Regions from separate parts of the Brevibacillus sp. IT-7CA2 genome, predicted to be linked through region 1. Evidence: predicted binding sites of a transcription regulator. Region 1 holds the regulator's gene; each other region holds the start of a gene.
What was found. Region 1 encodes LexA, which represses DNA repair genes until DNA is damaged. Its sites were predicted from a motif close to CGAACATATGTTCG; they were not measured.

Region 1 (5,188 bases):
AGATCAGCTATTTTGTCTTGCAAGCCTTTATGTGCTTTTTTACTCGCTTGAATGGTTTTCGCTACAATCGCTATCGTTTTGAAGCCTTCCGACTGGTAGGCAGCCACACGCGAAGAGATGTCCTCCCACAGTTGCGCTCGTGAACGAGCCTTGACCATGATTGGTTTTTCACCATGTCGCAAAACCGGTTTTGCCAATACCGTCTCGGGCAATTCAATTTGCCGCAACACCTCATTGGCACAGCGCATGATCTCAACTGTCGAACGATAGCTTTGTGACAACGTATAATAGGAAGGAAACAGCTGGAAAAAAATCCCCTTCGTCAACTCTTCCCACGCATGAATCCCCCGGTAGCTATGAATTCCTTGCGCAATATCTCCCACGATCGTTAGCGAGTTTCGCTTGGTTGCCAATGCAATGACGGCTATTTCCAGCGCACTCAAGTCTTGTGCTTCATCCACGACCGTATGATCAAAATGCTCTGCCTTATTCATTCCTTCAACAATGTGCTGCAAATATAGCAATGGCGCGATATCTTCCGGCTCCAATCTCTCCTCTGCAAACAGCGCAGCACTTGACTGCGTCACATCACGCACAACTTCGTCTGAAATGTCAGCAGGTACGAGCTTGCGCAGCAATTCCTCGTCAGCAATCAGCTCGCGATAAGCTGCGAAGATTTCCAGTCTTGGAAACGAAGTCAGGTATGTATCCAGTATTTGCTCCAGCATTTTCTCGAATTTGTACAAGCTTTCTTTGTCCAAATCGACTTTTCGCTCTCGCAAATGGGCAAATAATTGCTTGTTCATTTCTTGTTTCAAATGCTTGCGAAGCGCTTCTACCCTGCGATGATACGGCATATTCGCGAATTGCTCCAGGAAGCATTGGCGAATAAAATCACCCGGAATTGAAAAGACTTGCTTCGTTTTGTTGTATAAAAAGCTGAGCTTCTTAAAAGGAATTCTTGTTTCGACGATATGACGAATGTATTGCTCCAGCGCCTCTCGACAAGCGAGCGATCCTTTGAAGCGAAGCCTGTTTCGCGTCATTTCTTGCTGGCGCTCATCCTGCCCCTCTTCAAAGAACAATTGAAGAGGCTTATCAGGGCTCACGATTTTCCATCCTTTTGGCAGCAGTGGCTTCACAAGACGCGCTGCCCAATCTACAAAGGTAGACTGTTGAACGTCATCGACGCCGAGCTCAGGTAAAACCTCGGATATATAGGTAAGAAACATCCGGTTCGGTGCAAACACCATGAACTTTTTGGACATCATGGAATCCTGGTAGTTATAAATCAAATAGGATAGTCGGTGCAGCGCGATGGTCGTTTTTCCGCTCCCTGCTACTCCTTGCACAACAATGGGCCGTTCTTTTTCCGCCCGGATAATATCATTTTGCTCGGATTGAATGGTAGCGACGATGTCTTTTAGCCTGCTATCGTTTGCCTGATTCAGATTGGCTGCCAAAAATTCATCGATGAAGCCCTCTTGCAAAAACTCGTCGGGATGCCCCATTTCGCGGTTAATCGTTTCTTTTACCGCTCCATCATAGATGCCGACGATCTTTCCGTCTTCGATCGCAAAATTACGCTTCAATCGAACTTCACCACGCACAATCTCGCGTCCCATCCGGTAAAACGCGTCTTTGCTCTCACCGGAATAATAAAGACTGGCGATAGGCGCACGCCAATCCACGACGACAGAATCAAACGTATCGCTGCGTACAATTCCTCGTTTTCCTATGTATACCTGATCCAGCTCGTAGATTTCATCTTTCAAAAAATCCACTCTGCCGAAATAAGGCTTCTCTCGCCCCTGATCTTCGAGGTAGCGCAAATCCTTAGCCTTATTATAGTTAACGACCTGTTTCACATAGTCATCTGTTGCCTCGCGAATATCATTGCGAAGCTGCTCCATTTCTTCGTCGATCGCTGAAATTGTTTCATCCAGCTTTTTTTGTTCCCATTCATAATCACGATGCTGTGTACTCACATTCATTCCCCCTCACATGTATCGTGTCATTGGACGTATTAGGACCATTGCCTAGCCAACCATATTCCAGCCGCACAAGAAAGTAGTCCGACTCCCAAACTGAGAAGAGCGTACAAAGTGCCACGCAACAGGTGACCTTCTCCCCAAAAAGAGACCACTTCCAAGGAGAAGCTAGAGAACGTCGTAAATCCTCCCATGACCCCCGTTGCAAATAATAGATAGATTGTCGGAGATAAAATGCCACGTTCTTTCCCCAGCACGAACAAGATGCCGATGATCAAAGATCCACAAACATTGGCGATCCAAGTTCCCCACGGCCATCCCGGCTGATTCGCAAGCAAAGACAATAGGTAGCGCAAAAGTGAGCCAACTGCTCCTCCAACTGCCACAGCTATCCACGCCATCGCTCTCCCTCCCTGACTATCAAAGCGTTATGTATGTCACAGAAAAAGACACCCTAGCGTCAAGCGAGGATGTCTGTCGTATCAGTAATTGTTATCTTACTGTTTTGGCTTATTTTCTTCAAGGTCTTCCACATAACGGATGGAATCCAAATTTGCTCTCAATGAAAGCTTAACGGCGTCAATGTACTTTTGGCGCAATGCTTTTTGTTCGAGCTTTTCCTCTTCGGTCAAACCTTCTTCGCGAGATTTTTTGACCAATTCGTTAATGCGTTTAATTTCTGCGTCAGATACCACTGCTGGTTCCTCCCACTCTGTAGTAGTGCCGCTTCATTATACCACATTCGAATGATCCCGCAAGACAGCCGAACACTTACGGAGTATCAGGAAGGATGAGAGTCTGACCTGGGTAAATCCTGTTGCTCTCTAAACCGTTCGCATCCTTAATTTCTATTATATAGTCGCGAACATCCATATGCTGATCTGCATTGTATTGAACAGCTAACGACCATAGGCTATCTCCAGATTGTACGGTTACTTCTATACCTTGTGGCTCCTCCATTGGTGAAGAAGCAAACACTAGTTCGGTCAATAAGTAAAAAAAGAGAGTAAATGTAATAAGAAACAAGAGAGCTTGTCCTCTCGTGATACCAAAACGAACACGACGTTCTTCTTTTTTCTCGAAACGATTTCGTTCTGTCGATGAATTCATAATAATGGCCTCCTCGCAAACATACGTTCTAATCACTTGTAACCTCATGATAAATGAGAACATATGTTCATGTCAACAAAGAATCGAACTTATGTTTGTCGAACGCAAGCTCCCATGGTATAATATAGGAAAATATGTTCGAGAAATCAGGGGTGTCTTTCTATGTCAAAATTATCGAGTAGACAACAAGCCATCATCGAGTTCATACGAAAGGAAGTTCGTGATAAAGGATATCCTCCTTCTGTACGTGAAATTGGGGAGGCTGTTGGACTAGCTTCCAGCTCAACGGTACATGGGCATTTGGCACGCTTAGAGAAAAAAGGCCTCATTCGTCGAGATCCTACCAAACCTCGCGCCATCGAATTGCTATCAGATGAAGATCGTTTTCAAGACAATTTCGAAGACTCTGTCGTCCGTGTCCCAGTAATCGGAAAAGTAACCGCTGGACAACCGATCACTGCCATTGAGGATGTGGAAGAATACTTCCCGCTTCCAGACAATATCGTGACTTCTGACAAGGTCTATATGCTGCGCGTCTCCGGGAACAGTATGATTGATGCCGGGATTCTCGACGGAGATTACGTAATTGTTCGCCAACAGCACGTAGCGAACAATGGTGACATTGTCGTAGCCATGACAGAAGAAGACGAAGCGACCGTCAAAAGATTTTTCAAAGAAAAGAACCACTTCCGTCTCCAACCGGAAAATGCCACGATGGAACCGATCATTCTGGAGCATGTCACCATTCTCGGTAAAGTCATCGGTGTATATCGACTCATTCACTAGTTTCCACGTAAAAAAGGACAGCCTCGGCTGTCCTTTTCGTTTTCTGTATGTTATCTGGCGACAAAAAACCAGATGATCATTGTAACTTGCAATATGACTTTTACGACCGCACTGCCCAAAAATCCGATCAGTGAGCCTACGCCCGCTTTCACTGCTCGCTCCATCGACTGCTTCTGCACCATCAACTCTACCAGGACGACGAATACGAACGGCAAGATCAACATACCAAACGGTGGGAAAACGAAGATCCCGAGGATAATTCCGACCGCAGCAGCAATGGACGACCACTTGGACCCTCCGTACCTTTTTACGAAGTACATGTTCGTCAGCAAGTCAGCACCATAAAGCAGAATACTTAGAACGACCATTCCCCACCAAAAGGATGCGGGCAATCCCGCTCCCGGATCTGCAATGAAAAAGTGATAGAGCAAAAAGCCCGCCCACAGTAATATCGTATCAGGTAAAACGGGTAAAAAAATTCCTGCGATGCTTAGCAAGAACAATAACACAACCACTACCCACAAAAATATTTCCATCTACTACACTCCCTTCATCTAGGTATACGAGTGATTACCGATTTCGTTGCGTACTTATTCACTTTTGTCTAAACTATTTTAAAAGAAAGTAGACATGGAGGTAGTCTCTTGAGAAATTGGCATGATCTCTCTTACTTGGGCAGAGGAACGATGCGCCAAAAAGCGGCGTGGGAAGCGATTCAACAGACGCACATCATGGAGGTACTATCCGATTACCGTCCAGTGCTTGCCGGAACCATCCCATTAAACATTGACGTCAAGCAAAGCGATCTGGACATTATTTGCGAGAGTCATGATCTGGAACAGTTTGAGCAGGCTGTTCGTACAGCATTTGGCTGCTTGCCCAGATTTGAAGTGACACACCTAGATGTAAAAAGTACTCCCACGTGCGTTATTTCGTTTTTCACAGCTGACTTTTGGTTTGAAGTGTTTGCTCAACCGGTAGCTGTCGAAAAGCAAAACGCCTATCGTCATATGGACATCGAAGCACTACTGTTAGACATAGGAGGCTTGGATGCGTACCAACATATCAGAGCTCTGAAGCAAAGTGGCATCAAAACAGAGCCAGCATTTGCTCGATACTTTCATATTCCGGGTGATGATCCATACGAGGCTTTGTTGCATTTGGAGCCGTTAACCGAACAGGAATTACGAAAAAGAGTTCAGCTCCTACGAAAGGATTAATCCTCAAACAATGAGCTGATCCCTACTTCTTGAATACAGGAAGGATCATCATTTTTGGGGCTTCCCACTTTGATGGATACC
Region 2 (5,188 bases), 200 kb from region 1:
TCTCGATGATGTGCTACAAACATTCCCTGATCGCTCGCTGCTTATCCATATCAAAAGCAATGACCCACTCGAAGGGAAAGCGTTAGCGGATGTATTGGCAGCATTGCCTGCCGAACGACTGGCACAGCTCTCTGTTTATGGCGGTGACAAGCCGATCGAGACATTGAAACAGCAAATGCCAGAGCTGCGTGTCATGTCCAAAGCATCACTAAAAAGCTGTCTCATTCCGTACATGGCAGTAGGGTGGTCCGGATATGTGCCCGATGCCTGTTCACAGTCTCAGCTACATATCCCCGATCAGATTGCCCCATGGCTCTGGGGTTGGCCGAATCGTTTCATGGCAAGAATGGAAGCAAAAGACACCCGCGTGATCCTAGTCGCAGGGAGTGGAGATGTGTCGCAAGGCTTTGATGTTCCGACTGATTTAAAAAGAGTGCCAGCAAGCTTTACAGGAGGAATATGGACGAACCGGATTGATCTGATCGGTCCTGCCTTTCACGAAAACGTAGAAAAATAATGAAACGATTCCCCAACATATTCGTATATACTTATACGGAATAGACTTCCAACCTAATTAGGAGTGATTGATATGCTCAAGAAGCTTTTGAAAAATTTACTCGGTAATCACTCATCTTCGCACAAACACCGGAAATACAGCAGCAGCGATTACAAGCATCGTAGAAAATACAGCTCTAGCAACCGGTACGGACATTCCCATTACGGCAGCTCTCATTATAAAAGAAAGCGCTCCAGCCGTAGCTTCTTCAGCAGTTAAACAACTGTTTAACAGATGATCAGACAACAAAACTCTGCTATCACTAGCGGAGTTTTTTCATTTAACGAGACATGATTTCTACGAAACGATCCAGTGGCAATGCATGTACGGTTCTTTTTTTCTGGCCGACCCGCACTCCTTTTACATCCGTAATCGCATTTTACGTACCCGGGATACCTCTCCCGATAAGCTACTCTCCTGTCATTTTGAATCTTCCCATAATAATTGTGCTGTAGTAATTTCCATCGGAAAGAACTTTGTCGTTTTTGAGCACCCCTTCGATTTCAAAGCCAAGCCGTTTGTACAGCTCAATTGCCTTCTCATTCGTTTCTATTACATTCAACGTCATTTTGGTAATGTGGTTGGCGTCTGCCCAGGCAATCGATTCTTGCAAGAGATTTTTCCCAATGCCGTGACCCCAGAACTCTTGCAAGACGCATACACCAAACTCTACTTTGTGCGCAAATCTGTTTAAGTAAACACCTGCACATCTGGAAAACCCGACAATCCGATCCTGTACAACAGCAACTAAAAACAAGTTTCTTGGACTTTCTGCATCCGTATGGATGATGTGTTCGAATCCTTGCACATCGATGAAAGCCTCTCCTCTTTCTCTGTCCAAATTTTCAGTCTCTCCATCGATTTGCAGTCGCAGTTCTGACAACTGTTGTGCATCTGTTTCCATTGCAGAGCGAATCGTGTAGGATAACCCGTTCACAGAAAGTAGTTGTTGGCTGATTATCATCATTTTTCTCCTATTGGTAAAATTTTGGTCTTTTATTCTATCATAGGTAGAAGTTTTTGGGAATATTCTCTCTTCATAAGAAAAGAGGGAACAAGTTTGTTTACATAATATTTATTATGTTCATTTATACGGCAAACTGTGGATATGCTACAATATGGGAAAGGAGCGTGCTCGCATGAATTTTTCCAAATCATTTTATTATACGGTCGACCATTCCAAGGTAGAGGAATATAAGAAGATGCTCGATCTAATGAAAATCCCCTACATCGTGGAAGCTCCGATCGTCTTGCTGAATCAAGGAGCGAATGAATACACCTTCGTTTTTCCTAACATGTCAGGTCGTCTTTATGGAATGGTGAGCAAGTTATTTCAAACGGATGGGAAGCCATATCCGAAGAATGGAACATAGGCAAAAAAAAGGACCCAATGATTGGGTCAAAATAGGAAGTGGAGAGAATGCATGCTATGTAATATATTCTAACATAACAAAACTAAAATACAATCAACTTTTCGAATTTTCTGCGTCTTTACGTTAGGTTTTATGACATATACACTTCCTTCTTTGTGCAAAAAAGTAAAGAAGCCTTACGACGAGTCGACTTCACGTAAGGTTTCTATACACACACTATGCATGAACATTGATAATTTTCTCCATCTCGATCCATTGACTACCCGTTTGGTTTGCTAATTGAACACGTCTCGCCTTCGGGTCTACCCATTTGACCACACCCCACATGCTACACGTATTCCCCCGCTCCCCCTCAAAGGACACACACCAGCTCACATTCAAGGGATAATTCTCTCTTGCCGAATCTCGCAGCATGTACATAAATGCCTCTCTTTCTTCGTTCGTTACTTCAAAATTGCCGTTCACCACGCTTTTCCACCCGCCTAATTACGAACATTTGATATCCAGATACTCATCATGTGTGGGAAATTGTAATTACATTATAGTGATTACGAACATAAGTTCGCAACCCTTTTTTCAATTTCTTCATTTGAACCGCATGAAAAGTCTCCCCATTTGTTCTGCCAAGTCTTGATGCGGAATTGAGCGTTCGCATTGTCAATTGGACCAAAGGAATTGTTTTGGGTCGAGGGCGCCAAATTCACAGCGTTCTTTGGTAAGAATCTGTAAGAAAAAAGCCGTTTTCCCATTGGTTTTGGAAAACGGCTCTTGCTTTTATCTTGATAGTTCCTGTGGTTGATGCTGCGGTCTTTTCTCGACCAGCTCCAAAAACTTTCCGAAGGTAGAAGCGAGTATTTGCTGAAAAAGCATACCGAGAACAACGGGAAGTGCAACAGGCGCAGGAAAGTACGTGATCGCCATAACTGCCCCTGCACTAATGTTTCGCATCCCACTGTTGAAGGTTAACGTGACAATAATATCACGCTCCCATCCGAATAGCCGCGCTATCCCCCACCCCATTACATAACCCAAAATGGCTACAACCAGTACGAGGACCGCCATTCCCACCAGCTTAGCGTCCATCATATGAAAGTAAGAAGAGACCATCGAGCTGTTGATCGCGACGACAACCCCCATTCCCATCTTAGAAAATGGCGCTAATTTTGGTGCCAGCGTTTTTTTGACGTCCCCTTTTGATAAATGATTGAGCAGCATACCGACAAGAGACGGCAACACAATCATATAAAACAAACCCTTCATCAGTTCAGCTAAATCCATCTCGACTTTTGCCCCTAAAAACAAGGACATCCCCAGCGGAACAATCAATGGGGAGAGCATCGTATCCAACAAAATAATGGATAGTGTCAGTGCGATGTTCCCGAAATAAATCGATGACCACAAAAAGCTCGTGATCCCTGTGGGAATTAAGGCCGCCAACAAAAAGCCCGTGATGACATGGATATCATCTGGATAAAATAACCGTGCCATTGACCAAGCAACAAGCGGCATAAGCGCATGAAGAATCAACAAGTTGACGATTAAAGGAAGCGGTCTGGTCAGTACCTTTGCAAATTCTTTAAATCCTGAACCCAGACTGCCGGCAAATGTCATGAAGGCAAACACCCAAGGAGACAAAAAAGCAAACGGTTGTAAATGTGTCCCGGCTATTACGCCAATGGCAACACTACTCGGCGTTAGTATGGGCATGATTTTCTCAAGCGATCGATTCAGTTTGGCTAACCCGTTCATCTGATACACCTCAAGTCTCGTCCTTTGATGCTATTGATGTGAGGTATGTTATCATGAACAGATTATTGTTACAAGACCAAAGTTCATTATTAGATTGCATACGCATCATTTATTCGCAATTTCACCTTGCATACTTTCGAGCATGGGAGTAAAGCCTATGACGGAAAGGAGGTATTTTATGAACGGAATGGATTGGGTAGAATTTATCCGAAAAACCGAAGATAAGATGTATCACCTCCATCGAGCGATAGATGGAATCTGTAATGATCCCGACTATAAAGAATCCGTTACGACCTTAACGGAAGTGGTCAGAGATTATCAAGTTCTTGTGGAAAAAGCAAAGGGAGAATTACGCGGCATCGACTTCCATCGGGATCGAGAACGCGCGCATTATTACGATCATGATCACCACTAGCCATATAGACTCCCAGTCAGGGAGTTCTTCTCTATCGTGAAATCACAGAATAATCACTACATTTTGATCGTTCTACCAAAATAGACAGCAAAAACCTCACTCTACCCATGTAGTGTGTGAGGTTTGGGAAACAGGCTATCCCTTCATTTTCTTTTCCAGTTCTTTTAAGGATTTCTTCTTCTGGCATGCCGCTTTTACATCAGTTGGCCACTGTTCGTCACTTAGCCTTTGCAAATCTTTTATCAATCGCTTGTCAGCTGTCACATGAATATTGGCATCTGGGAAGGCCTCTTTTAATTTCTTTCCGACTTCTTTTTGAATCGATTCCAGCTTGAACCGATTAAAATTCGTCACTTGAATAGCCACATCGAGCTCTTTATCGATTTGCATAACCACTATTTTGTCTATGCCCTTCACGCTAGCTGTAATCGATCTCGCCCGCTCTTCCCATTGATAATGTCTGACGGGAACAGGCATGCACAACGGCTCCGCTTCCGTTTTTTGCTTGGTCTCTGTACCAGACTGCTTCGTACACCCCGTTACGGTCAAAGCAAAAGCTAGTGTCAGCACCACGAAAGTTGCCCGCACACAAAACACCTCCTGACCAAAATCACCTGTTACTAGCTTGACCTGGTTCGGAGGAAGTATGTAAAGAAAAAAGCGGTGACTCCTCTGCATAATTTGAGTCACCGCGGACCCCAAGAACGTTTCGAGTCCTATATACAAGGATATAAAAAATCGCATAGAAACGCGATAGGAGATAACTGGATATAAAATAGAACAAAAAAAATCCCAACCAACAAAAAGTGGTTGGGGCGTACGGGGTAGTACGCGTATTTATCATACGTGAATGATATTATCTTATAGGACTTCATTTCTGTTGACAACGAACAATACTAGGCACATTTACCTATAGATGGCATAAAAAAATTGCGCCGACTTTGACTGCATCATTTAGTCGAACGCGTAGAATAGAATCCCCAAGGTTGGATTATACTAGCTAGCTTGGATTACTTTTCTATTATCTTGAAAACTCATCGTTCACGCTATGCGAAAATAATGGTAACAGGTGAAAATATTACCTATAAGTCTTAA
Region 3 (5,188 bases), 290 kb from region 1:
CTCACTTTTACACGGCATGGGCATCAATCCGCCCAATGGACTCATCACTCTTCCGATCGTGTCTGTCTCAATGAGCACGTACAGGCCTTTTTCCTCCAATTGTTGCATGAATTCTCCCCAACGCTTGGAAGTAATTTGATCGGCGTGCTTGGTGAATATGACACCCATTTCTTGTGCTAGCATGTAAAATCTCCTTTGTTCTATCCGTCAAATATATGCTTCAAAAGATAATCTAACAATACAGGGAAACCTCCCTTCTGGCAAAATCCGTGTAAGCCAAAAAAACACGAAAAACGGTTGTTTTTGACCGCTTTTCGTTTCAGGAATCTCACATCTTCCTCGCACACACCGTTTCAACGCGGCACGCTGTTTTTTGCCGCTTGCTTTTGAAAAAGAGGCCTATTTTTGCAGATTTCCTGAGTAATTTTCATGTCCTGCCCATCATGTACCTGTATTTCCTCGTTTTAGAAGCTCGCTGCCAGCTCCACATGCAGCAGTCGAGCAAAAGGAACCCAGTGAATCTCGGAGCCAGCCCGAAGCTTGAGGCGTCTCGCCGCCTGATCAATATGGATAATGTGGGCAGACAGGCGTCGCGGCTCTCGCCCGTCATAATAGGTCAGTGCCAGGGTGCTCTCTGTCTGGAACGCCTGCCATACCAGCTCGCTCAAGGCGCTGAGCTGCTCCTGATCCAGCTCGGGTGGTACATAGCGGCGCTCTTCTTCCTTGATGCGCAAATACATTTCCCGATGCTCCGGTAGCACAAACCGACTGGCCACGAATACATTTTCCTTTTTGGACACGCGTTTTTCCCTCATCGCTTGTTCTCTCCTCGCTGTTCATATCGGGTCCACAAATGGACGAGCTCCTGACACTCTGCCCGCAATACCTCAATCGTATAGATCGCTTCTCGCACGTACCCGCGTTGTCGATAGTGGACGACATACATATGTCCCTGACGTCGTGAGCTGACCACGGTGCACCCTCGCTGCCGCAAGATGCGACGCAGCTGGTGATGCTGCCGCTCCGCCCACCGCGAGAGCTCATCGAACATCATCTGATAAGAAAACTTCAACGGCACAATCCGCATCTGCCCCAGATCGGCCATGACTGCCCGAAACAAAATGCCAAATAAAATATACTGGCGTATCAATTCCTGCTCGTCTGACACCATCGGCTCCGTCACTTGTAGTGTCCTCCGATCTTACGTGCACGCTCTTTCGCCTGTCCCGCTTCCAAGGCAGAGGTGGCGCGCAGGATGGCGTCCTGACCGTATCGGCTCCGGATATCATCCATGGCTTGTGCCAACGAACGCCGCTTGTGATTGTCCGTGAACAGATTGAGTTGCACCACGTTGTCAGGGACAAGCTGCCCCAGATTGACCCCGATACTGCGGACGGGCGTTTCCTGCCAGTGACGGTCAAACAGAAAGCAGGCTGCTTCGTACAGAGTCATGGCATCGTTCGTCTGGTCCGTGAGCTTCATCTGCCGCCCAAAGCCCGTTCCAGCAGCCAAATCGGCTCCACGACAGCCCACAGACAGAACAGAGCCCATCAGCTCCTTTTTCCGCGCCCGACGGCATACTTCTTCGCATAGCTCCAATAATATAACCTTGATTTCTGCTGCTGTATGGTAATCCCGAGGCAACGTCATGTGATGACCGATTCCTTTTTGTGAATCATAGGAATCCAAAGCCACAGGTGAATCGTCGATTCCGTGAGCCGTGCGCCACAGCACTTCCCCGTTCACTCCCCAATGTCGGGTGAGGATGGCTGGCCTCATATCTGCAAGCTGCCCGATCTGATAGACGCCCATTCGATGAAAATGACGCTTCATGCGTGAGCCTACCCCGAACAGCTTTTCAATCGGAAGCTTCCAGAGCGTATCCGCTAACGTTTCCCGCTTGAGCCAAAAAACGCCTTCTTCCCGTTTCTTGGCGAAATTGTCGCAGGCCATTTTGGCCAGTACCTTGTTCTCTCCGATGCCTACCCGACAGTTGATTCCCGTCTCCATCCAGACGCGCTGCCGAATCTGCGCAGCCATCTGTAGCGGATCACCAAACAGATGGACGCTGCCCGTCACGTCGAGAAACTGCTCATCGATCGAGTACGGCTCCACCTTGTCTGTAAATGCCTCGAATATGCGAGTGATTTGCATGGAGATGCGAATGTACATCTCCATGCGCGGACGAACAACGACGAGCTGGCGACACTTTTGCTGCGCCTGCCATAGCGCTTCAGCCGCGACCACTCCGTATGACTTGGCAATCGGACACGCTGCCAGCACAACTCCGCTGCGCCGCTCTGGATCACCTGCGACGACAATCGGCTTGTTTCGCAGCTCTGGATTGGCCCCTTTCTCGATACTGGCATAAAAGCTCTGCATGTCGATCAAAAACACGATCCGCTTGTTCGCATTGGACACACGATCATCCCCTAATAAGAACTTATGTTCTTGTTTTGCTTTGTTCTTATTATAGCAAACAAACGTTCGTTTTTATGCCTGTCTCGCGCAAAAAAAAGTTGGTAATTATTTCCCACCGGATAAGCACACGCCGGTAGGTGTTCCGCAGGCGAGAGCGAATCCAATAAGGGGTTACTTTTTCACGACAGGAATCCAAATTTCGCTTCGAAAGGTCGGTGATGAAATCTCTTTATTTTCGTTCCACAAAATCTCTGGACCCTCAGCCTGTTCATAGCCGGAGGATAAAAACCATTCCGAATAAATCCGGGCCCAGACATCTTGCAGCGTATCAGGAAAAGGACCCACTGCTTCGAATACCGCCCAGGTGGAAGCAGGAACTTCGAGTACCGCCAGATAGTCTGGACAAGCTTTTGTAGTGGCTACGCCGATATAGTGATCGAGCTCGCCATATTCCAGCCGACCTTCTGAAAAATTCGTGGACGCACTGAGCAGTCCAAGTGGCTTGACATCGGATAGAGACTTCAGTTGCTGAATCGTCTCCATCTCTAATGAAGCCCACATGGCCGCAATCTCTGGATTGACTCCACGATAAATCAACGGGACTCTTTTTTTCAGACCCACAATGCGAAATGCTTCTTTTTCTTCCATGCGGTAGTTCATGGCACTGCCTCCTTTAATGGATAGATGAAAGGTCATTCGCGGATAAACCTTCAAGGAATGGCCGATGTGTCTGGCTTCTGTCGGAATGAATCCATGCACATTCTGAAAAGCTCTGGAAAAGGAATCAGCCGATCCGTATCCGTATTTGATCGCAATGTCAATGACTCGCTCGTTGCTGTCCGCAAGTTCAAAAGCTGCAAGCGTAATGCGCCGACGCCGGATGTACTCGGATAGCGGAACACCAGCGAGAAAAGAAAACATCCTTTTGAAGTGATACTCGGAGCAGCAAGCCACCCGAGCGATTTCTTTGTAGTCAATCTCGCTTGTCAAATTGTCTTCGATATAGTCCAGAGCCTCATTCAGCTTTGCAAGCAAATCCATGGTAATGACCTCTCTTTCCCCCTCAGAATAACAGATGCAAAATCGGGCGATCCGACATTTGGTGCACGATTATGACGGGTCTACCTTGTGAAAAACACCAATTGAAAGGAGCTTTATCACAATGACAACCACTTCCCCCCTGCTCCCCCAAATCGGAGCTATTTTTGTAGCCGTCAGCGACATCGAGCACGCACGCGACTGGTACTGCCGCCTATTGGGCATTCCCGCAGACGGTGAGATTATGTTCGGACATATATATTGCATTCCCTTGCAAAGCGGACTGACGCTCGTTCTGGACAGCAAAATCTTTCCGAAGCGCATCACAGATGATGCCCCCTTATTTCATTTCAACACACAGGATATTGAAGCCTCTTATGCCTTTCTCAAGGAGAGCGGAGTTGAAGTCGTTGTTCCTATCCAGCATGGCCACTGGTTCAACTTCCGCGATCCCGACGGCAATCTGATCATGGTAAGCCAATGTTAAACGGAAGAGGAGATACAGGCATGACCATCCACTTGCGCCGCACTACACCGGCAGACATGCCATTCGTATGCGAAGTAGAAAATGCACCAGAAAATACCCCGTTCATTATTCCGTGGAGCGAACATCGGCACCACAACGCTCTTGGCGACCCGGACATCCTCCATATGATTGCCGAAAAAAAAGAAACAGGCCACCCCGTCGGCTACGTTATCATCGCCGGGCTGACCAATCCTCATCAATGTATTGAGCTTATGCGTATTACAATCGCAGTGAAGGGGGAAGGCTACGGTCGCAACATCCTGCGTCAAATCAAGCATTGGGCATTCATCGAGCAAAAAGCCCATCGACTATGGCTGGATGTAAAAGAAACGAACGACCGCGCCCGCAGCCTTTACTTGTCCGAAGGGTTTCACATAGAGGGCACCTTGCGCGATTGCCTGAAATCAGGCGATACTTACGAATCCTTGATCATTTTATCGATGCTGGCAACGGAATATGACGCCTAGGGGGCAAATGCGTCCGGAGTCGTGACGTACAGCCATTTGCCATCGTTGCTAGCTCCCAAAATCGATACACTTGCTGGTAGTCCTTTCACCAGCACAGATTGTTGCTTACGATCGGCATCGAACAGGAAGAGCGACGACACGGACTCCGCTCCTTGTTCAGCTTTTTCCCAATCGATATAAACCAAATGGTGAGTGCCTGGAATCCATATCGCTTCTGGCTTCATTTCCATCAGTTTGACGTCGCCCTTAAACACCCCTGCATTCCAATACATTTGATAGGCGCCATCTGTCGACTGGATATAGCCAGACCAAGCTTCTTTGGGTACGGGTGGATTCCAGCTGATTACCTTGCCTGACTGCCAATCGTAGCGTTGACGAAGCTCTTCAAAGCTATCTTCCTCTGTTCTCATTTCAAACGTTGCGTAACGTCCATCATCCATAAAACTGACGGGCTGGACTTGCCCATTCATCTCATCTGTTGGGACCCATCCTTTAATTACACCTGGGAGGCGCCGTTCTTTTCCAGTCGCCAAATCATACACGACCAGATCGAGATCCTTTTTCTGTTCGGTTTTTCCTACTGCCATCAATACATGCTTGCGATCATGGCTAAAGCTGGCTCCATGTACATATCCATCTACCTTGACACGAGTGGCAAACTCGCTTTTCGGTATTTCTGTCCCTTTCGGTGGAAGAGCGAAAAAGAAGCCGCGGCGATCTACCATGAAGTCGCCTG

Region 2: ACM6JA_RS06660 (YolD-like family protein) is a predicted target of LexA. The motif match lies at 2,481-2,494, and genes of this name have one in related genera.
Region 3: ACM6JA_RS08955 (DNA polymerase IV) is a predicted target of LexA. The motif match lies at 2,477-2,490, and genes of this name have one in related genera.

Annotation. Positions count from the first base shown of each region.
Region 1 is NZ_CATKQT010000011.1:228,547-233,734, forward strand. It holds gene ACM6JA_RS07450 (HelD family protein) at 1-1,988, opposite strand, end outside; gene crcB (fluoride efflux transporter CrcB) at 2,027-2,392, opposite strand; gene ACM6JA_RS07460 (DUF896 domain-containing protein) at 2,489-2,686, opposite strand; gene ACM6JA_RS07465 (LysM peptidoglycan-binding domain-containing protein) at 2,763-3,101, opposite strand; gene lexA (transcriptional repressor LexA) at 3,264-3,887, shown strand; gene ACM6JA_RS07475 (DUF456 domain-containing protein) at 3,938-4,423, opposite strand; gene ACM6JA_RS07480 (DUF4269 domain-containing protein) at 4,532-5,107, shown strand; gene ACM6JA_RS07485 (SOS response-associated peptidase) at 5,104-5,188, opposite strand, start outside.
Region 2 is NZ_CATKQT010000011.1:25,491-30,678, forward strand. It holds gene ACM6JA_RS06640 (glycerophosphodiester phosphodiesterase family protein) at 1-517, shown strand, start outside; gene ACM6JA_RS06645 (hypothetical protein) at 590-775, shown strand; gene ACM6JA_RS06650 (GNAT family N-acetyltransferase) at 966-1,520, opposite strand; gene ACM6JA_RS06655 (hypothetical protein) at 1,696-1,929, shown strand; gene ACM6JA_RS06660 (YolD-like family protein) at 2,146-2,394, opposite strand; gene ACM6JA_RS06665 (bile acid:sodium symporter family protein) at 2,704-3,678, opposite strand; gene ACM6JA_RS06670 (hypothetical protein) at 3,857-4,093, shown strand; gene ACM6JA_RS06675 (YhcN/YlaJ family sporulation lipoprotein) at 4,229-4,681, opposite strand.
Region 3 is NZ_CATKQT010000011.1:514,023-519,210, forward strand. It holds gene ACM6JA_RS08940 (hypothetical protein) at 1-183, opposite strand, end outside; gene ACM6JA_RS08945 (YolD-like family protein) at 465-815, opposite strand; gene ACM6JA_RS08950 (hypothetical protein) at 812-1,183, opposite strand; gene ACM6JA_RS08955 (DNA polymerase IV) at 1,180-2,421, opposite strand; gene ACM6JA_RS08960 (AraC family transcriptional regulator) at 2,593-3,462, opposite strand; gene ACM6JA_RS08965 (VOC family protein) at 3,584-3,946, shown strand; gene ACM6JA_RS08970 (GNAT family N-acetyltransferase) at 3,940-4,452, shown strand; gene ACM6JA_RS08975 (hypothetical protein) at 4,449-5,188, opposite strand, start outside.